2 regions of the Peribacillus sp. FSL E2-0218 genome follow, and region 2 is predicted to be linked to the other one. Evidence: a T-box and tRNA genes for the amino acid it is inferred to sense, from the RefSeq annotation. Region 2 holds a T-box; the other holds one or more tRNA genes.
What was found. The T-box of region 2 lies ahead of glyQ (glycine--tRNA ligase subunit alpha). A T-box ahead of a tRNA ligase gene usually reads a tRNA of that ligase, here a tRNA-Gly.
Positions count from the first base shown of each region.

Region 1: it has a tRNA-Gly gene. The T-box ahead of glyQ (glycine--tRNA ligase subunit alpha) is inferred to sense a tRNA for this amino acid. The anticodon was not compared.

Region 1 covers NZ_CP150304.1:1,002,610-1,007,260, reverse strand. The annotation lists gene MHI53_RS04835 (amidase domain-containing protein) at 1-591, opposite strand, end outside; gene queG (tRNA epoxyqueuosine(34) reductase QueG) at 731-1,870, opposite strand; gene MHI53_RS04825 (phenylalanine--tRNA ligase beta subunit-related protein) at 1,976-2,644, shown strand; tRNA gene MHI53_RS04820 (tRNA-Gly) at 2,826-2,899, opposite strand; gene MHI53_RS04815 (YbjN domain-containing protein) at 3,089-3,502, opposite strand; gene MHI53_RS04810 (NADP-dependent oxidoreductase) at 3,678-4,651, opposite strand, start outside.
Region 2 covers NZ_CP150304.1:3,340,041-3,344,691, forward strand. The annotation lists gene glyS (glycine--tRNA ligase subunit beta) at 1-1,163, opposite strand, end outside; gene glyQ (glycine--tRNA ligase subunit alpha) at 1,150-2,046, opposite strand; T-box leader at 2,148-2,323, opposite strand; gene recO (DNA repair protein RecO) at 2,381-3,133, opposite strand; gene MHI53_RS16105 (YqzL family protein) at 3,167-3,310, opposite strand; gene era (GTPase Era) at 3,410-4,339, opposite strand; gene MHI53_RS16115 (cytidine deaminase) at 4,332-4,651, opposite strand, start outside.

The DNA of each region.
Region 1 (4,651 bases), 2.3 Mb from region 2:
AGCATTTGCCGTCGTCCATGTGTAACTCCAGCTTTTCCCCCTGATCCACCACCCCTTATTTTTGTTTGGGGCCCCCCACATCGGAATACCCCCCGCATGTAAGCATTGTGAAATGAAATTCGTACAGTCATCGGTGAATTTGTAATAATCGGGATTGAATTCATTCCACCAACGCTCGGCATATTGAACTGCCCTCATCCGCTCATACTTATAGGCAAGACGCTCGGCTCCCGCATCCCATTTTGGCTGTCCCCCTTCCGTTTCGAAAATCGGGACCAATTCACGTTCATCGACCAGATACCCATTTCGAAACCTGGCTTCCCTTTCTTCCATTTCTTCTTCGATATAAAATGAATCCTCCTGTTTCAATAAATATTGCAGATGCACTTGATAAGTCAGGACTGTATCACTGTCTTCCTTTTTCTTCGAATGAACTTTGCCTGCAGCGTTCACCCTGACAATTTCCGCCTCACGGCTCCTCATCAATTCCTTTTTCAAATGGTATTTCCGTTCACTGCGTTCCTGATTATCGGAAGTATAAAACTCGATCCTTTCCTGTAGAAGCCGTTGCAATTGTTTCCTCAAGTTCATGCCCTCCTTCTTACCTTCTATGCTAATGTGTATGTATGAAGGCATGGACAAAAACACAACTTCGTAATTGTTAAGAACCCATTTTGTCAGCACCATCGAAAAAAAAGCCGCCCCCATAATGGAGCGGCTTCTTCATATATCATTGCGTTTCCAAAGTAAACTGCAGTCCCTTCTCGATTTCGTCCAGAACCTCTGCATCCATTTCCTTCATTCTCGCCTCTTCCAGTACGGAAACAGCCTCTTCGCGGCCAATTTTCCCCACTGCCCAAGCTGCCGTTCCCCGTATGACCGGACGCGGATCTTCCTTCAGGACCTTGATCAATAAGGGCAAAGCCGTTACATCCTTGAAGTGTGCCAAAGCTAATATCGCATTTCGTTGAATGGGTTTTTTACCGCGCCAAGAACCGGATACATGTCCATACGTCTCTTTGAAATCCCGATTAGAAATCGTCAGCAGCGGTTTCAACAGCGGCTTGGCCAATTCCGGGTCAGGTTCCATTTCTTCATGTAAATGAAAATCGATTCCTTTATTCTTTGGACAGACAGTCTGGCATGTGTCGCATCCATACAAACGATTGCCTATTTTCGTCCTGAATTCGTCCGGAAGGAACCCTTTTGTCTGGGTTAAAAAGGCAATGCAGCGCTTGGCATTCAGTTGCCCTCCCTGAACGAGCGCACCTGTCGGACAAACATCAACACATTTATTGCATGTCCCGCATTGATCTTCCATCGGCTGATCAGGCTCAAAGGGCAGATTGGTAATCAAGTCCCCCAAATATACATAAGACCCGAATTCCGGTGTAATGATCATGCTATTTTTCGCACTCCAGCCAACCCCGGCGCGCTCCGCCACCGCCCGATCGGATAATTCACCCGTATCAACCATCGATTTCGAGACTGCTCCGGGCGCTTTATCAGTAATGAAATCCTCCAGTAACTGTAATTTTTTTCTCAGCACGGCATGATAATCCGTTCCCCAGGAAGCCCGGCAGAAAATCCCCCGCCGTTCACCTTTTTTACTTTGAGGAGCATTCTTCAATTTCGAAGGATAGGCCAGTGCAATCGAAATGATGGATTGCGGTTTATCGAATATCAATTCCGGCCTGACTCTTTTTTCGATATCCGGTTCCTCAAACCCGGATTGATACCCCAACTCTTGTTGACGAATGAGCCGACTTTTCAACTCGGTAAAGGTGGTAGCCGATGCAAAACCGATTTTATCGATACCGATCTCTTTACTATATAAAATCACTTCTTGCTTGAAAGTATTCATATCCATGATTATCACCTACGTTCATTAAGTATTCCCGTCGAATCTTGCATTCATTTCAAACCATTGCTATCTATGATAAACTAATTGCAATCATTTTTGGAGGTGAAACGCTTGGAAATTAACATATCCGCTGATCTGAGCAATAAAATCCCTGGATTCAAAGTAGGGATCATCACATATGACAATATCGAAGTAGGCCCCTCGCCACAAATGGTGAAAGGGAGACTGCAATTATTTCAGGAGGCTCTCTTCTTCGACCTTGAAGAAAAGGAATTGAGCGATTTTTCCGGCATTAAAGAGTGGCGAGCGATTTTCAAGGCGACAGGAACAAACCCATCACGTTATCGCCCTTCCGTGGAAGCCCTATATCGCCGCGTCAAAAAACAGAATTACTTGGCGCCCATCCATTCGGCTATCGATTTAAATACCTTTTTCTCCCTTTTATATGAGGTGCCGATCGGTATTTATGATGCGGATAAATTGGCGGGAAAAATCTCGATTAAAATCGGCGAGAGTGCCGATGGCTATGTCGATTTGAACGGCCGCTTGAATTCACTGGATAATATGATCGCTTCAGCCGATCATGAAGGTCCATTCGGCAGTCCTTACGTTGATTCAGAGCGAACGAAAGTCACCGAGGAAACGAAAAGAGCCCTCCAAATCATTTATTTACAACCTAAGACACCAATCGAGGAAGCCCGTCAACTAACGAAATCGCTGATGGACATGTTCCTTGAAATACATGGCGGTGAAGGAACTTACTCGATTATAGAAGGATAGCCAACATTCAACAGACATAACCCCTGCCGATATCGGAAGGGGTCTTTTTGAGTCATTCAGAAAAGACTTTTAGACAGAAACCATAAAAAAATCCCACTGTAAACAGTAGAATTCTCATGATAATATTTAAACGCAAAGCTTCGTTCTCCAGGTAACGAAACCCTACGTTATGAGTATGTATTGGAGCGGGTGAAGGGAATCGAACCCTCATCATCAGCTTGGAAGGCTGAGGTTTTACCACTAAACTACACCCGCATGTGTTTGTAGAACTTTGTCGAATCACCAACAAAATCAATTATATAGTGTAATGCGAATAAATGCAATAGTTCTTTTTAAAATTATTAATATTTATGACAGGTACCGATCCTATATTCTTTGATTCTAGTAAAGATGATAAAAAGTCCCCTGAATCAGTGAACTTTTTCTATCATCCCCATTGAGAGCTTAAGACCAAATCACTTCCATTAGCCGCGGGTAAACCTGCTGCGCCGTTTCCAATAGCATGATTAACTTCCTGAACGCAAGATCCGGGATGAACTCACCTTCGATCGAGTATGAATAACGGATGGAAATGGTCCCGTTTTCTTCATACAGCTTTGAATACCTGAAGTTCGCATTATATTCATTTAACAAAGTATGTACAGCCTGCTTCTTATCGGGATTTTTCAACTCGGCGACATTAAAGCAAAATAAGTCGGCCACATTTTCATCTTGATTGAAGGCAAATACTAGCAGGACCTTCCAGCCATCCTTTAACTTTTGCTCCGCTCTAAAAAAGGTCGTGCCATCTTCATTCAGTTCATTCATATAGATTTTCTCACTAGTTAAAAAATCACGAAATTCAGCAACGTTTGACATGGTTCATCACCTTTCTGTATGTATGTACATTTTATACTGAAAATTGGCATTTTTACAGTCTTTTCTAAAAATCTAATCTAAAGGCTCATGCATGTTAAGCAAAACGGGCCTCTTTCGATTCGATACCGAAAAAGGCCCGTTTTCCTCAAGCTTAATCTGAAAACCGATAAAATTTTTATAGCTTAGCGAACATGGGCTCCGCGACTTTTACAAGCTGCTTACCGAGGTTCGTTCCTTTAAATAAGCCTAAAAATGCATCAGGCGTATTTTCAAATCCTTCAATAATCGTTTCCTCATACTTCAGTTTTCCTTCTTGAACCCATTTCCCTAATTCCGTCGCACCTTCTTTGAAGCGGGAAGCATAATTTCCGACGGTGAACCCTTTCATGGTGGCACTTGTTTTGATCATGGCCGATTGCAGACGAGGCCCTACATCTTTCCCTTCTGCATTATATGAAGAAATCGCCCCGCATAGCGGGATTCTGGCATTTGTATTCAATAGAGTGAACACGGCATCTGTGACTTCTCCGCCCACATTATCGAAATACACATCGACTCCATCAGGAACAGCTCGTTTTAAATCATCCACAAAACTATCTTTTTTATAATTAACGGCTCCATCGAAGCCTAGCTCATTCGTCAAGTACTCTAGTTTTTCATCCGATCCGGCGATGCCGACGACCTTCGCGCCTTTAATCTTGGCTATTTGTCCAACAGCCGAACCAACGGCACCTGCCGCTCCGGAAACCACGACCGTTTCACCTTCTTTTGGATTACCGATATCAAGCAAACCGAAGTAAGCTGTCAACCCTGTCATTCCAAGAATCCCCAAATAGGTTGTGACTGGAGCAACTTTTGGATCGATTACGCGGATTTCCTTTTCCGTGACGATTGTATATTCCGCCCAGTCGATATTGCCAACAACCACATCTCCCTTTTTGAAGGAGTCCGATTTAGACTCCACCACTTCGGCCACGACGCCGCCAGTAATGGGCTTATTCAATTCAAATGGTGCAATATATGATTTGGTATCTTGCATTCTTCCTCTCATATAGGGATCTACCGATAAATAAAGCGTCCGTACTAAAATCTCTTGGCCTTTTGGTGTGGGAACATCACTCTCCACAAATTTAAAATCTTCTTTCGTGG
Region 2 (4,651 bases):
GCACGGAGGGCCCATTCTTTTTCTTTCCCTAAATTCAGGACGTCCGCGAGCTTGCCCGCCACTTCCGTCACGCGCTCAGTTTTTTCGGCTAATGTACCGATTTCTTCATGATAGACGATGCTGTCCAGCTTTTTCAAAGCATCTGAAATTTCTTTTTTCTGATCTTCCTTGTAGAAAAATGCTGCATCGGATAAGCGGGCCCGCAATACTTTTTCATTGCCTTTAGAAACCTTATCCAAGTGCTTGGCATCTCCGTTACGCACGGTTACAAAGTATGGAAGTAATTTGCCTTCTTGGTCCTTGACAGGGAAATAGCGCTGATGCTCCTTCATCGAAGTGATCAGGACCTCCGCTGGAAGCTCAAGGAACTCTTCCTCGAATTGACCAAATAGGACCGTTGGATACTCGATTAAATTATTGACTTCTTCCAGCAACGATTCATCAACGGGGATGATCCAGCCTTTTTCCTGCTCAAGTCCGTTAATTTGATCTAAAATGACTTGCCGGCGTTTATCAGGATCGGCCATAACAAATTGCTCCGTCAACGTTCCTTCATACTGGTCCGGGTTCTCGATGATTGCTTTTTCACCCAAGAAACGATGACCTTTCGTTTCACGGCCCGTCTGCACGTCCGCAATTGAAAATGGCACGACGTCATGACCGAATAGGGCAATCAGCCACTTAATCGGACGGGCGAAGCGTAGCTCTTGATCGGCCCATCGCATATTTTTCGGAAACGTCATCCCGCTGATGATTTCAGCAAGCTCGGATAAAAGCTGTAAAGTCGGCTGTCCCTTGATGAATTTATTCACATGGGCATATTCAACACCCTTAAGTTCCTTGAAATAAATCTCCTCGGAAGTCATGCCTTGACCCCTGACGAATCCCAAAGCTGCTTTGGACCAGTTCCCTTCACTATCCAAGGCGATTTTCTTTGCCGGTCCTTTTGCTTCTTCTTCAATATCCTTTTGGGATTCTTCCACATCTTTCACCAATACGGCCAAACGTCTTGGTGTTGAAAAAGCTTCAACCGTTCCGAATTCAATTGCTTTTTCCGTCAGCCATTTCTGCACTTTATCCGACAGCTGGTTCATCGACGCTGTCACGAACCGGGCCGGCAGCTCTTCCAAACCAATTTCCAATAACAAATCACGCTTGCTCATTTGTATTCTCCCCTTTCACTTTCAGAATCGGGAAGCCTAATTTTTCCCGCTCTTCATAGAAGGTTTTGGCAACCTTACGCGCTAAGTTTCGGCATCGGGCAATGTATCCGGTTCTTTCCGTAACCGAGATGGCCCCTTTTGCATCCAAAAGGTTAAATGTATGTGAACATTTCAAAACATAATCGTAGGCTGGGTGAACAAGACCTTCTTCCATTTGGCGATGTGCTTCCTTTTCATACATCGTAAACAGTTGGAACAGCATATCAAGGTCCGAGGTCTCAAAGGTATATTTTGAATGCTCGTATTCCGGCTGACCAAATATATCGCGAACAGTGAATCCTTCTGTCCATTCAAGGTCAAATACGTTTTCCTTATCTTGAATGTAGGAGGCGAGGCGTTCGATTCCGTACGTAATTTCAACGGAAACCGGCTTGCACTCAAGGCCGCCCACTTGTTGGAAATATGTAAATTGGGTGATTTCCATCCCATCAAGCCATACTTCCCAACCTAGGCCTGCACATCCAAGTGATGGGTTTTCCCAATTATCCTCGACGAAGCGAATGTCATGCTCAAGCGGATTTATGCCTAACGCCCGCAGTGAATCCAAATATAACTCTTGGATATTGTCAGGTGAAGGCTTCATGATCACCTGGAATTGATGATGCTGATACAGGCGATTGGGATTCTCGCCGTACCGGCCGTCTGCCGGGCGGCGTGATGGCTCGACATAAGCAACGCTCCACGGCTCAGGGCCAATCGCTCTTAGGAACGTGTAAGGGCTCATCGTCCCTGCCCCTTTCTCGACATCATAAGCATTCATTAATATGCAGCCCTGTTCAGACCAATGCTTTTGTAGCGTTAAAATCATATTTTGAATATTCATTGTACACCTCCAAATTATTTAAAACGGCTCTTTGTACATTCAGGACCGGAGTTCATCAACAGTTTTTTGCAAACAAAAAACTCCCGTCCCTATGCGTTATGCATAGGGACGAGAGTTTACCCGCGGTTCCACCCTAATTGCCGTCATAAAACGGCCTCTTTTCAAAGCAACATGCTCCGGAAACGCCCTTCCCTGTAAATCCATATCCCGGCTTCCACCGTCCCGGGCTCGCTTTTTATGGAGAATGACAGATACTCTTTTCCATCAACGCAATCTTCTATTTTAATGATTAGAATTTTATACAAACTATCACGGAATGTCAATAGGCCAGGTCTTAAAACATATCTTTCATCGTATCAATCTGTTTCAGGAACTTTTTTGATTTCAAATGAAGACCGGAATATTCCTCATAATAAGCATCAATGATTTTCTGCAGTTCCTTTTTCGTTTCCGGCTTGACGGAAATGTTTCCGAGCCTGGATAAATCCAAATAATAAAATATCCGCAGCAATTTGACGGCTGCAGGTGAAATTTTATAATGATAAGGATCTTTGCCTAGACAGCGGTGGCAAATGAACCCCGCTTCCCGGAGCGAGAAGGAGAATTCCCCTTCCGTTTCCCCGCAAACAGCACATTGATTAAGCACTGGGTTAATCCCATTGACTGGCAGCATCTTCATTTCAAAAATGAACTTCAAGACCTCTGCGTCATATTCTTCGTTTATGTAATGCAAGGTTTGCGCAAGCAATTCATACAAATATGGGTTCGGTTTTTTATCCTCGACGCTTTTATCGAGCAACTCCACGATGTAAGAAGCATACGCAGTGGCAAAAAGGTCTTCCCTGATGAACCGGAGCGAGTCGACCATTTCCCCTTGCTGAAGACTTCCGAGTCCGGTTGATGTGGTTACAAGAAAATACCCGGAGCAAAAAAGCTGGGTGACGGCCGATAGCCTACTGTTAGGTTTACTGGCCCCTCTAGCCATAACGCCAATTTTTCCTAGCTCACGGGTATAAATAGTAATGATTTTGTTATTTTCTCCATATGCCGTTCGCCTTATGACAATGCCTTCACATTTTTGGAGCACACCAAGACACCACCCACACTCGTCAAGACTAACCTATGAAACGGGAAAATCAAATTCTGCTAGCTCTTCTTTCAGTACCAAGGGTCTTTCCTGTCTTTCGACTTCTATCTCCTTAAACAGCAAATAGGTGTCCACATTACCTGTTTCACTAAATAATTCCCAGGTAAAATCCAACATATAAAGCCCACCTTTCATTTTTAACTAGCAATATGAATATCCGACCATATAATTAGCTTGACCGTTTTCCAAACTTTCATGAAGCGTAAAATTTGTTAATTAATATTCGCTTTCATTGAAACCATAATCTCGAAGCTGACTGGCTTTATTGCGCCAATCCTTCTGTACCTTGACCCATAGTTCCAAGAATACCTTCGAGCCCAATAGGTTTTCGATGTCCACGCGCGCACGGCTTCCGACTTCCTTGAGCATCTTCCCTTGCTTTCCGATGACGATGCCTTTCTGGGAATCACGTTCGACGACGATGGTCGCCATCACATTAATGGTATCACTGTTATCCATCTTTTTAATGGAATCGATGACAACGGCCACCGAATGCGGAATTTCTTCACGCGTCAGGTGCAGCACCTTTTCACGGACCAATTCGGAAATGATGAAACGCTCCGGGTGGTCGGTCACTTGGTCAGCAGGATAAAACTGGGGACCTTCAGGCAGGTGCTCCTTGATTTGCTCAAGCAGTGTATCGACGTTATTCCCTTCAAGTGCAGAAATCGGAACGACTGCCGCGAAAGGATAAAGCTGTTGATATTTTTCAATGATCGGCAGCAGCTCATCCGGATGCATCGCGTCGATTTTGTTAACCACTAGGAAAACGGGCGTTTTTACGGTTTGAAGTTTTTCAATGATGAACTCATCACCGCGGCCATATCCTTCGGTCGCATTGATCATGAAAAGAATCAAGTCGACCTCTTTCAATGTATTCGTTGCCACTTTCATCATAAAATCACCAAGCTTATGCTTCGGCTTATGGATTCCAGGCGTATCGATGAATATCATTTGTGAGTCGTTTTGCGTAAGGACACCTTGCACCTTATTTCTAGTCGTTTGCGGTTTGTCACTCATTATGGCGATTTTTTGACCAATGACGCGGTTCAAGAACGTACTCTTTCCAACGTTGGGGCGGCCGATAATCGAGATGAAACCTGATTTGTAACCTTTTTCTTGTGTATCTTGAAATAATTTATCCATTTAAATCCTCCGGTGAAAAAGCTCCTGGAAGCAATTCCTGTACTGTTAATTCTTTTATATCACCATTTAAATTGGTCAAAACAACCGGCATATCCTTATCACACAGTTCAGATATAACCTGCCTGCACGCTCCGCATGGAGATACGGGGCCGTCTGTATCTGCCACGACCGCAAGTTTGGTGAATGCCTTATCATTATGTGCATATGCGCTGAACAAAGCGGTCCTCTCGGCACAATTGCACATGCTATAAGCGGCGTTTTCTATATTACAACCATGGTAGACCTTGCCATCAACGGTTAAAAGGGCTGCGC